One region of the Burkholderia sp. F1 genome, then DNA from elsewhere that is predicted to be linked to it. Evidence: riboswitches for the same ligand, from Rfam matches in the RefSeq annotation. Region 1 holds a riboswitch; the other holds the start of a gene.
The links. Region 1 has a riboswitch for cobalamin ahead of cobA (uroporphyrinogen-III C-methyltransferase). Riboswitches for the same ligand answer to the same signal wherever they lie in the genome.
Positions count from the first base shown of each region.

Region 2: linked by a shared signal. The riboswitch ahead of ACFIMZ_RS15095 (TonB-dependent receptor plug domain-containing protein) and the one ahead of cobA (uroporphyrinogen-III C-methyltransferase) in region 1 are both predicted to bind cobalamin.

Region 1 covers NZ_CP172421.1:1,867,949-1,872,351, reverse strand. The annotation lists gene ACFIMZ_RS08920 (DUF3857 domain-containing transglutaminase family protein) at 1-1,149, shown strand, start outside; cobalamin riboswitch at 1,208-1,448, shown strand; gene cobA (uroporphyrinogen-III C-methyltransferase) at 1,617-2,390, shown strand; gene ACFIMZ_RS08910 (cobalamin biosynthesis protein) at 2,390-2,764, shown strand; gene cobO (cob(I)yrinic acid a,c-diamide adenosyltransferase) at 2,793-3,395, shown strand; gene ACFIMZ_RS08900 (cobyrinate a,c-diamide synthase) at 3,399-4,403, shown strand, end outside.
Region 2 covers NZ_CP172421.1:3,213,801-3,218,203, forward strand. The annotation lists gene ACFIMZ_RS15095 (TonB-dependent receptor plug domain-containing protein) at 1-1,673, opposite strand, end outside; cobalamin riboswitch at 1,740-1,993, opposite strand; gene ACFIMZ_RS15100 (ATPase) at 2,149-2,499, shown strand; gene ACFIMZ_RS15105 (cell division protein ZapA) at 2,496-2,810, shown strand; RNA gene ssrS (6S RNA) at 2,899-3,080, shown strand; gene ACFIMZ_RS15115 (EVE domain-containing protein) at 3,150-3,611, shown strand; gene ACFIMZ_RS15120 (SIMPL domain-containing protein) at 3,796-4,403, shown strand, end outside.

The DNA of each region.
Region 1 (4,403 bases):
TACGCGGACATCGCGCGCGCATATCAGGCGCGCGCCGCCGACAAGCAGGCGCCGGCCGCCGCGATCCGCGCGCTCGCGGACCAGATCACCGCGGGCACCGCCGACCGTCGCGAGCAGGCGATGCGGCTGTATGCGTGGGTCGCCCGCAACATCCGCTACGTCGGCGTGTATTTCGGCGCTGGGCCCGTGGTCCCGCATCAGGCCGACGCCGTGCTCGCGAACCGCTACGGCGACTGCAAGGACCAGGTGACGCTGCTGTCCGCGCTGCTCGCGGCGAAGGGCATCGAGAGCCGCACGGTGCTGGTCAATCTCGGCAATCGCTACCGCCTGCCCGACGCGCCGGACGTGCTGACGTTCAATCACGCGGTCGTATGGCTGCCCGAATTCGACGTGTTCGCCGATACGACGGCCGGCGTGCTGCCGTTCGGCGCGCTGCAGTTCGAGGCAAGCGGCAAGCCCGCGCTCGACACCGCGACGGGCAACGTGATCCGCACGCCGCCGCAAAACGGCCGCAACAGCCGTTCGCTGCTCGCCTACACGCTCGATCTCGACCGCGACGGCAACGCGACGATGACGGGCGACATCGCGCTCGACGGCCAGGCGGTCCAGCACGCGCGGCAGATGTTCGTGTACGTTCAGCCGAAACGGCTGGCCGACGAGATGCTGCGCCGCTCCGGTCTCTCGGGCGAACTGCAGATGACCCCGCATCATCTCGACGCACTCGACCAGCCGTTCTCGATCGCGCTGCGCGGCACGCTGAACCAGTTGTCGCTGATGCCGGGCCCTGCGGCGTTCGCGGTGCCGTCGCTGCCGAATTTCGGCCGGATCCGCGAGTTCGCCGACTTCGTCCTTCAGCAGAAGGACAAGCGTTTCGAAGGCGTATGCGCCGGAACGCGGCTCGAGGAACGCTACCGGATCACCCTGCCGGCCGACGTCGAGATACTGGCGATTCCGCCCGATGCCGACGTCCGCTCCGGCGAAATCGCGTATCGCGCGACCTATCGCCGTGACGGTCGGACCGTCGACGTGACACGCGTGCTCGATCGCGATCTCGGCGCCAACGTATGCAGCGGCGCGAAGCTCGCCGAATGGGCGGACGCCGCGCGCAGCATCTCGAAGGATCTGAAGCGGCAGATCCTGTATCGGTAAGCGCCGGTGCCGGCTGGCGACCGCCTGCCCCGCATGCGTTTGCGCCGGCGCGCTGTGCTATCGTATGCGCCGCGTTCGGTGCTCGCGCCTGCCCTCCGGCAGGCGCAGTCAAACGGGAAACAGGAGGCGGACATCCGCCCGGCCTGTGCTGTCCCCGCAACGGTACGCCGCCCGCGCGACGCGCTTCCAAGCGCGCGCGCCCATGCCGCCCACGATGCCACTGCCCGCCTGCCTCGGGTGGGAAGGCCGCGGCCTGGCAAGCGGCCAGCCCGGATACCGGCCGACGCAAGGGGCGAGCGATACGCTCGCCGAACGCCCGGTCCGCGGGGGACGGACTGCGTGCGCTTATGCCCGCTTCGAGCGGGCTGCTTTCATTCCGCTATGCATCGCCATTCCGCAGGCCGGCTTCGCGCCACCCGTTCGCCGCTTTCCCCGTCTTCGCCACGGTTCGCGCCGTGCCGCCTCCGATGAGCCGCGCCTGGCTGATCGGCGCGGGGCCCGGCGACGCCGACCTGCTGACGCTCAAGGCCGTGCGCGCGATCGGCGCGGCCGACGTGCTGCTCGTCGACGATCTCGTGAATCCCGAGGTGCTGCAGCATGCGCGCGCCGATGCGCGCATCGAGCACGTCGGCAAGCGCGGCGGCCACGCGTCGACGCCGCAGGACGCGATCGTCGCCGCGATGCTCGCGCACCTGCGCGCGGGCCGCAGCGTCGCGCGCCTGAAAGGCGGCGACCCGTTCGTGTTCGGCCGCGGCGGCGAAGAGCTGATCGCGCTCGGCGCGGCGGGCTTTCCGGTCGAGGTCGTCCACGGCATCACGGCCGGCATCGCCGCGCCGGCCGCCCTCGGCATCCCGGTCACGCATCGCGGCGACGCGCAGGGCGTGATCTTCGTCACCGGGCACGGCGCGGGCGACGACGAGCCGGACTGGCGCGCGCTCGCCGCAACCCGCATGACGCTCGTCATCTACATGGGCATCCGCCGCCTCGCCGCGATCACCGCCGCGCTGCGCGCGGGCGGCCTGCCGGACGACACGCCGTGCGCGTCGATCGAATCGGCGACGCGGCCCGGGCAGCGGCACGTGCTGGCGACGCTGACGACCCTCGTCGAGCGTGTCGGCGCGGCCGGCATCGGCTCGCCCGCGATCATCGTGGTCGGCCGCGTCGCGGCGCTGGCCGCCGATCCCTCGGTGCAGGCCGCGCTGGCCGCACCGGCCGAACCTGCGCCGCCGGAGCCCGCGTGATGCGGGTCGCGCTCGGTCTCGGCTTTCGCGCGGGCGTCACCGCCGCACAGCTCGACGCCGCGGTTCGCGCGGCGCTCGCGCGGCACCCGCACGCGCAGCCGGCCGTGGTCGCGACGCTTGCCGGCAAATCCCGCGCGCGCGCGCTGCGCACGCTCTGCGCGCGGCGCGGCTGGCCGCTCGTCGCCTTCGACGCGGCGCAGCTCGCCGCACACCCCGAACTGGCCGAGAGCGCGCCGTCACCCGCCGCGCTCGCCCGCTTCGGCGTGGCCGGCGTCGCCGAGCCGTGCGCGCGGCTCGCCGCGCCGCGCGGCCGGCTGCTCGGCCCGAAGCTCGCGCGGGACGGCGTGACGGTCGCGCTCGCCGGCCCGCTTTGAACCCATTCTTTCGACAGGACGACTCCCGATGAAAACCGATCCCGAAGCGCACCAGCGGATGACCGAGCGCCGCCGCGCCGGCCACGAGAAGAAGCAGGCCGCCGCCGTCAACGAAAAGGGCCTGCTGATGGTCCACACCGGCAACGGCAAGGGCAAGAGCACCGCCGCGTTCGGCATGGCCGTGCGCGTGCTCGGCCACGGGATGCGGCTCGGCGTCGTGCAGTTCATCAAGGGCGCGCTGCACACGTCCGAGCGCGATTTCCTCGGCGCGGTCGCGCACTGCGATTTCGTGACGATGGGCGACGGCTATACGTGGAACACGCAGAACCGCGACGCCGACATCGCGACCGCCCGCAAGGGCTGGGACGAGGCGCGCCGGATGATCGAAAGCGGCGATTACCAGATGGTGATCCTCGACGAGCTGAACACCGTGCTCAAGTACGAATACCTGCCGCTCGACGAAGTGCTCGCGACGCTGGTCGCGCGCCCCGCGTCGCTGCACGTCGTGGTGACGGGCCGCCACGCGCCCGACGCGCTGATCGACGCGGCCGACCTCGTCACCGAGATGCGGCTCGTCAAGCATCCGTACAAGGAGCAAGGCGTGAAGGCGCAGCGCGGCGTGGAGTTCTGAACGATGCCCGCCTGCCCCGCGCTGTTCGTCAGCGCGCCCGCGTCCGGCCAGGGCAAGACTTCGGTGACGGCCGGCCTCGCGCGGCTGCACCGCCGGCTCGGCCGCCGCGTGCGCGTGTTCAAGACCGGCCCGGACTTTCTTGATCCGATGCTGCTCGAACGGGCGAGCGGCGCGCCCGTGCACGCGCTCGACCTCGGCATGGTCGGCGCGGCCGGCTGCCGCGCGCTGCTCGCCGACGCGGCGCGCGACGCCGACCTGATCCTGATCGAAGGCGTGATGGGGCTGTTCGACGGCACGCCGAGCAGCGCGGATCTGGCCGTCGCGTTCGGCGTGCCGGTCGTCGCCGTGATCTCCGCGAAATCGATGGCGCAGACCTTCGCCGCGATCGCGTTCGGCCTTGCGCGGTTTCGCGCGGACCTGCCGTTTCACGGCGTGCTGGCGAACCGGGTCGGCTCCGCGCGTCACGCGGAACTGCTGCAGCAGGCGCTGCCCGACGACCTGCGCTGGCTCGGGCACGTGCCGGCCGATGCCGGCATCGCGCTGCCGGAGCGCCATCTCGGCCTGCATCAGCCGAACGACATCGACGATCTCGACGCGCGGCTCGACCGCGCGGCCGACGTGCTTGCGAGTACGGCGCTTGCGGAATTGCCGCCTGCGGTCGCGTTCGCGGAACCGGACGCCACCGGGCCGCTGCCGCGCGCGCTCGCCGGCAAGCGGATCGCGATTGCGCGCGATGCCGCGTTCTCGTTCATCTATCCGGCGAATCTCGCGCTGCTCGACGCGCTCGGCGCGCAGCTGCGGTTCTTCTCGCCGCTCGCCGACGACCCGGTGCCCGGCGATTGCGACGCGCTGTTCCTGCCCGGCGGCTATCCGGAGCTGCATGCGGCGGCGCTCGCGGCGAACGCGACGAGCGCGGGCGCGATCCGCGCGCATGCGGCGGCCGGCAAGCCGATCGTCGCCGAATGCGGGGGGATGGTGTATCTGTGCGATGCGTTGACGGAGGTCGAC
Region 2 (4,403 bases), 1.3 Mb from region 1:
CCGAACGCACGGCTCACCGCGGTCGACGCGAAACGCCGCGCGCGGCGGTCCAGGTCCTGATTTTGCGATTCGTCGACCGGGTTCTGCAAGGTGGCCGCGACCCGCACGTCGGTCGCGCCGACATGCCCCTGCCACGATGCTTCGAGCCCCTGCACCTTTGCACGGCCGACATTCTGCGCGACATAGAAGACACTGTTCGCGGCGGGACGATAGTTGATCAGGTTCGAGTAGCGCGTCTGGAACGCGGTGACGCGCACGACGCCGACCGCATCCGATGCATACTGCACCGCGGCCTCGACCGAATGGCTGCGCTCCGGCTGGATCGACGGATTGCCGGCCATCGGGAAATAGAGGTCGTTGAAGCTCGGCGCGCGAAACGCGCTCGAATAGCTCGCGGTGACCTTCCACCGATCGGTGAGATCGAGACCGTAACCGAGATAGTACGAGTTCGCGCCCCCGAAATCCGAATACTGGTCGCGCCGCACGTTCGCCTGGAACTGCTGACGGCCGACGCGCGCCGTGTAGCCGAGCCAGCCGGAATTCACGTGACGCTGCGGCGCCGAATAGACATTCGACGTGAACTGCTGGTCGAGCCGCTCGTAGCCGGCCTGGATCACGTGGTCCGGCACGATCCGGAAATCGTTCTGCCACGTGTACTGGCGGTTGTCGGTATTGAAGTGGTCGGTGTACGCGCCATTCAGTTCCGACTGGCTGCGGTCGTTGCCGATCGCGGCGCTCACGTGCGTCGTCCACCAGGCGAACAGCTTGCCGTTCGCGAATGCGCGCGCCTGCTGCACGCGCGAATACAGGTTGTTCAGGTCGGTCGGCGCGCCGAACGCGTTGTCGTAGCTGTTGTTGCCGTTCGACTGGAAATAGCTGACGCCCGCGTCCCACCGCGCGTCGAAGCGGTGCCGCAGCGACGCGGTGACGCTCTCGTTCAGGTAGCCGTTCGCGTTCGGGTTCGCCTTCGGCCGCTTCGCCGGATCGAGCGCGGAGAACCCATTGTCCTTCTCGCGCGCGACCGACACGCTGAAGGTCGTCCTGCCGTCGCCGTCGAGCCGGCCCGACACGCCCGCCTGCTGCGTCTGCGTACCGTAGCTGCCGAGGCCGACCGCGAAACTGAAACGCGGCGGATGATTGCCGCCGTGCTTCGTGAACACCTGCACGACGCCGCCGATCGCGCCGGAGCCGTACAGTGACGACACGTTGCCGTTCACGACCTCGACGCGCTCGATCTGGTCGAGCGGCAGCTGGCTCAGTTGCGCGGCGCCGAGACTCGCGGAATCGACCCGCACGCCGTCGATCAGCACGAGCGACTGCGTCGATTGCGCGCCGCGCAGGAACAGCGTCGCCGTCGCGCCCGGCCCGCCGTTGCGCACGATCTGCGCGCCCGGCGCGAGCGCGAGCAGCGTCGGCAGGTCGGCGCCGGGATGCGCGGCAATGTCCTGCGCGTCGAACACGGTGGTTTGCGGGATCGCGTCGGCGAGCGCCTGCGGCGCGCGCTGCGCGGTGACGACGACCGGCGCGAGCTGCGCGGCGTCGATGGCATGGCCGGTGAACGTGGCCGCGGGTGCGGCGGGGCCATCGCCGTCGGCCGCAGCCGTCTGCGCGGCGGCGGCGAGCGGCAGCCCGCAAAGCGCGCCGAGCGCCGTGCGAGCGATTGGGGTCAGCATCGAAGAAAGTCCTGTGAACCGCAGCGCGCCCCGCTTCCCCGCAGGCCGCGCGTCACGAAGCCCGCGCACGGGCTCCCCGCCTCGGCCGGTATCCGGGCTGGCGGCGTTCCGGCTCGCCTTCCCGCGCGAGACATGCGCAGTGGCCTGCGCCCGCGTGCGAACCGCACACGCCGAGCGCACCCGAGCCGGCCTGCATCGTCCGATGCGGCCGCTTACCGTTGCGGGGGCAGCGCAGGTTGGCGGCTCCTGGCGGAGCCCGCGCCCTGCTTCCCGTTTAACCGCGCGTCGCACGCGCGAGCACCGAGGCGGCGCCAAGTTTAGGAGCGGGCAGCGAGAGCGTCAAGAAAGCGGTCCGCGCGATGCGCGACCGACATATTCGCGGCAAGAAGCGGGGGTGTTACGACTGGAAACGTTACATATGTCGGAATGTGCGTTATTCCGCGCTAAAATGCTGGGTCTTTAGAGGACGCAGCAGATGCTCAACGAACTCGAAACCTTATCTCAAAATATTGGCCGACTGATTGCGCTGAACCAGCGCTATCACTCGGAACGGCTCGCGCTCGAGGAGCAGGTCGCGCAACTGCGCGCGGAAGCGGACACGGTGCGTAGCGAGCTCACGCAGCTGCGCGAGGAACGCAACGCGCTCGCGGAGGAACGCGACACGCTGTCGGCGAAGATCGACGACGCGCAGGTCAAGCTGAACGCGATTCTCGAGAAGCTGCCGCGCACGAAGAGCGCGGCGGAAGCCGACAACCAGCTCGACCTGCTGGATGCGCAGTCGCGCACCGATAGCGACGACGCAGCCAGCCACGGAGAACATGCATGAGCACCAAGCAGATCGAAGTCTCGATTCTCGGCCAGGCCTACCGGCTCGCCTGTTCGGCCGAGACCGAAGCCGCGCTGCTGGAAGCCGTCGCGCGCGTCGACGCGGAAATGACGAAGATCCGCTCGAACAGCTCGGTGCGCGGCACCGACCGCATCGCCGTGATGGCGGCGCTGTCGCTCGCGTCGGAACTGCTGCGGCTGCAGCAGAGCGTGCGTCACGGTGAAGCATTTCCCGCGGAAGAAATCCGGCGTACAATGCGCCAGATGAATGAACAGCTCGGTGCGGTGCTCGCACAGCACGAGACGCAGTAACCCGAATCGATGCGTCGATTTCCCTTGATCTCCACGGGCAACGGTGGTCAAATTGGACGCAGAGATTCACAGTTTCACAGTTTTGTCAGCTTCCCTGCCTGGTTCGCCAAGGTCATATATTCCTTGAACCAATGCCATGTGCACGGTTGCGGAAATTTGTAGCACGGGCGCGCGCGTCACTCTGTCTGATGTACCCGAAGTGCTGCTAACTGCGACCAATTCTGAACCCCAGGTTCAGGATGCCGGCCTAGCGGCCAAGGCGGGGGCCTATCCAACGGCATCGGGTGATCCCGATGCCGTTTCCTTTTCCAGGGTCTGTTTCTGCATCGATCACGATCCATGCAATACTGGCTGATGAAGTCCGAACCGGACGAAGCGAGCATCGACGATCTCGCTCACGCGCCGCAGCGCACGCTGCCGTGGACCGGCGTGCGCAACTATCAGGCGCGCAATTTCATGCGCGACACGATGCAGATCGGCGACGGCGTGCTGTTCTATCACTCGAGCTGCCCCGAGCCCGGCATCGCGGGCCTCGCCGAAGTGTCGTCGACGCCCTACCCCGATCCCACGCAGTTCGATCCGAAGAGCCCCTATTACGATCCGAAGTCGACGCAGGAAACGCCGCGCTGGCTGCTCGTTGACGTGCGCTTCGTGAAGAAGGCGGCGCTCGTGCCGCTCGCCGCGCTGCGCGAATACGACGAGCTCGCCGACATGCGCGTGCTCGCCAAAGGCAACCGGCTGTCGATCACGCCCGTCACGCGTGCCGAATGGCGCTTCATCACCGAACGGCTGATGAAGTGAGCGCGAACGGGCGAACGTCAAATTTGGTCAACGCACGACCGCCCGTCCGGAACTCGCGGCGCGGTCGCGCAGCCTAAGCAACCGCTGCCGGCCAATCGGGCCGGCTGTCGTTTTTTCGTCGCGCGGCCCGCCCGCGTCGCGCACGCGCGATCCGCGTGCGCGCCCTCGCACAAGGAGTCCAACAATGACCAAGAAATCCGCACTCGCGCTGTCGCTCGTTCTCGCCGCCGCCGTTCCCGTCGCGCTGACGCTCGCGTCGCCCGCGGCGCGCGCGCAGGCCGTCAACCCGCACTTTCCGGAGCCGTCGGGCGTGCTGTCGCTGTCGTCGCAGGCCAGCGCCGAGGTGCCGCAGGACATCATCCACATCACGCTGTTCTACGAGCAGCAGGCAAAGGACCCGGGCAGCCTGACGTCCGCGCTGAACCAGCGCGCCGACGCCGCGCTCGCGCAGGCGAAGGGCGTGCCGGGCGTCACTGCGCACACGGGCGCGTTCTCAGTCTATCCGAGCACTGACCGCGACGGCAGGATCTCCGCATGGCGCGGCCGCACCGAGGTCGTGCTCGAATCGCGCGATTTCGCCGCAGCGTCGAAGCTCGCGGGCCAGTTGTCGAACCTGATGCAGGTCGCGAACGTCGAGTTCTCGCTGTCGCCGGAAGCGCAGCGCGCGGCCGAGCAGAAGCTCACGACCGAAGCGATCAAGTCGTTCCGCGTGCGCGCGGACGAAGCCGCGAAGGCGTTCGGCTACAACAACTATTCGATTCGCGACGTCAACGTCGGCAGCGGCCGCAACGT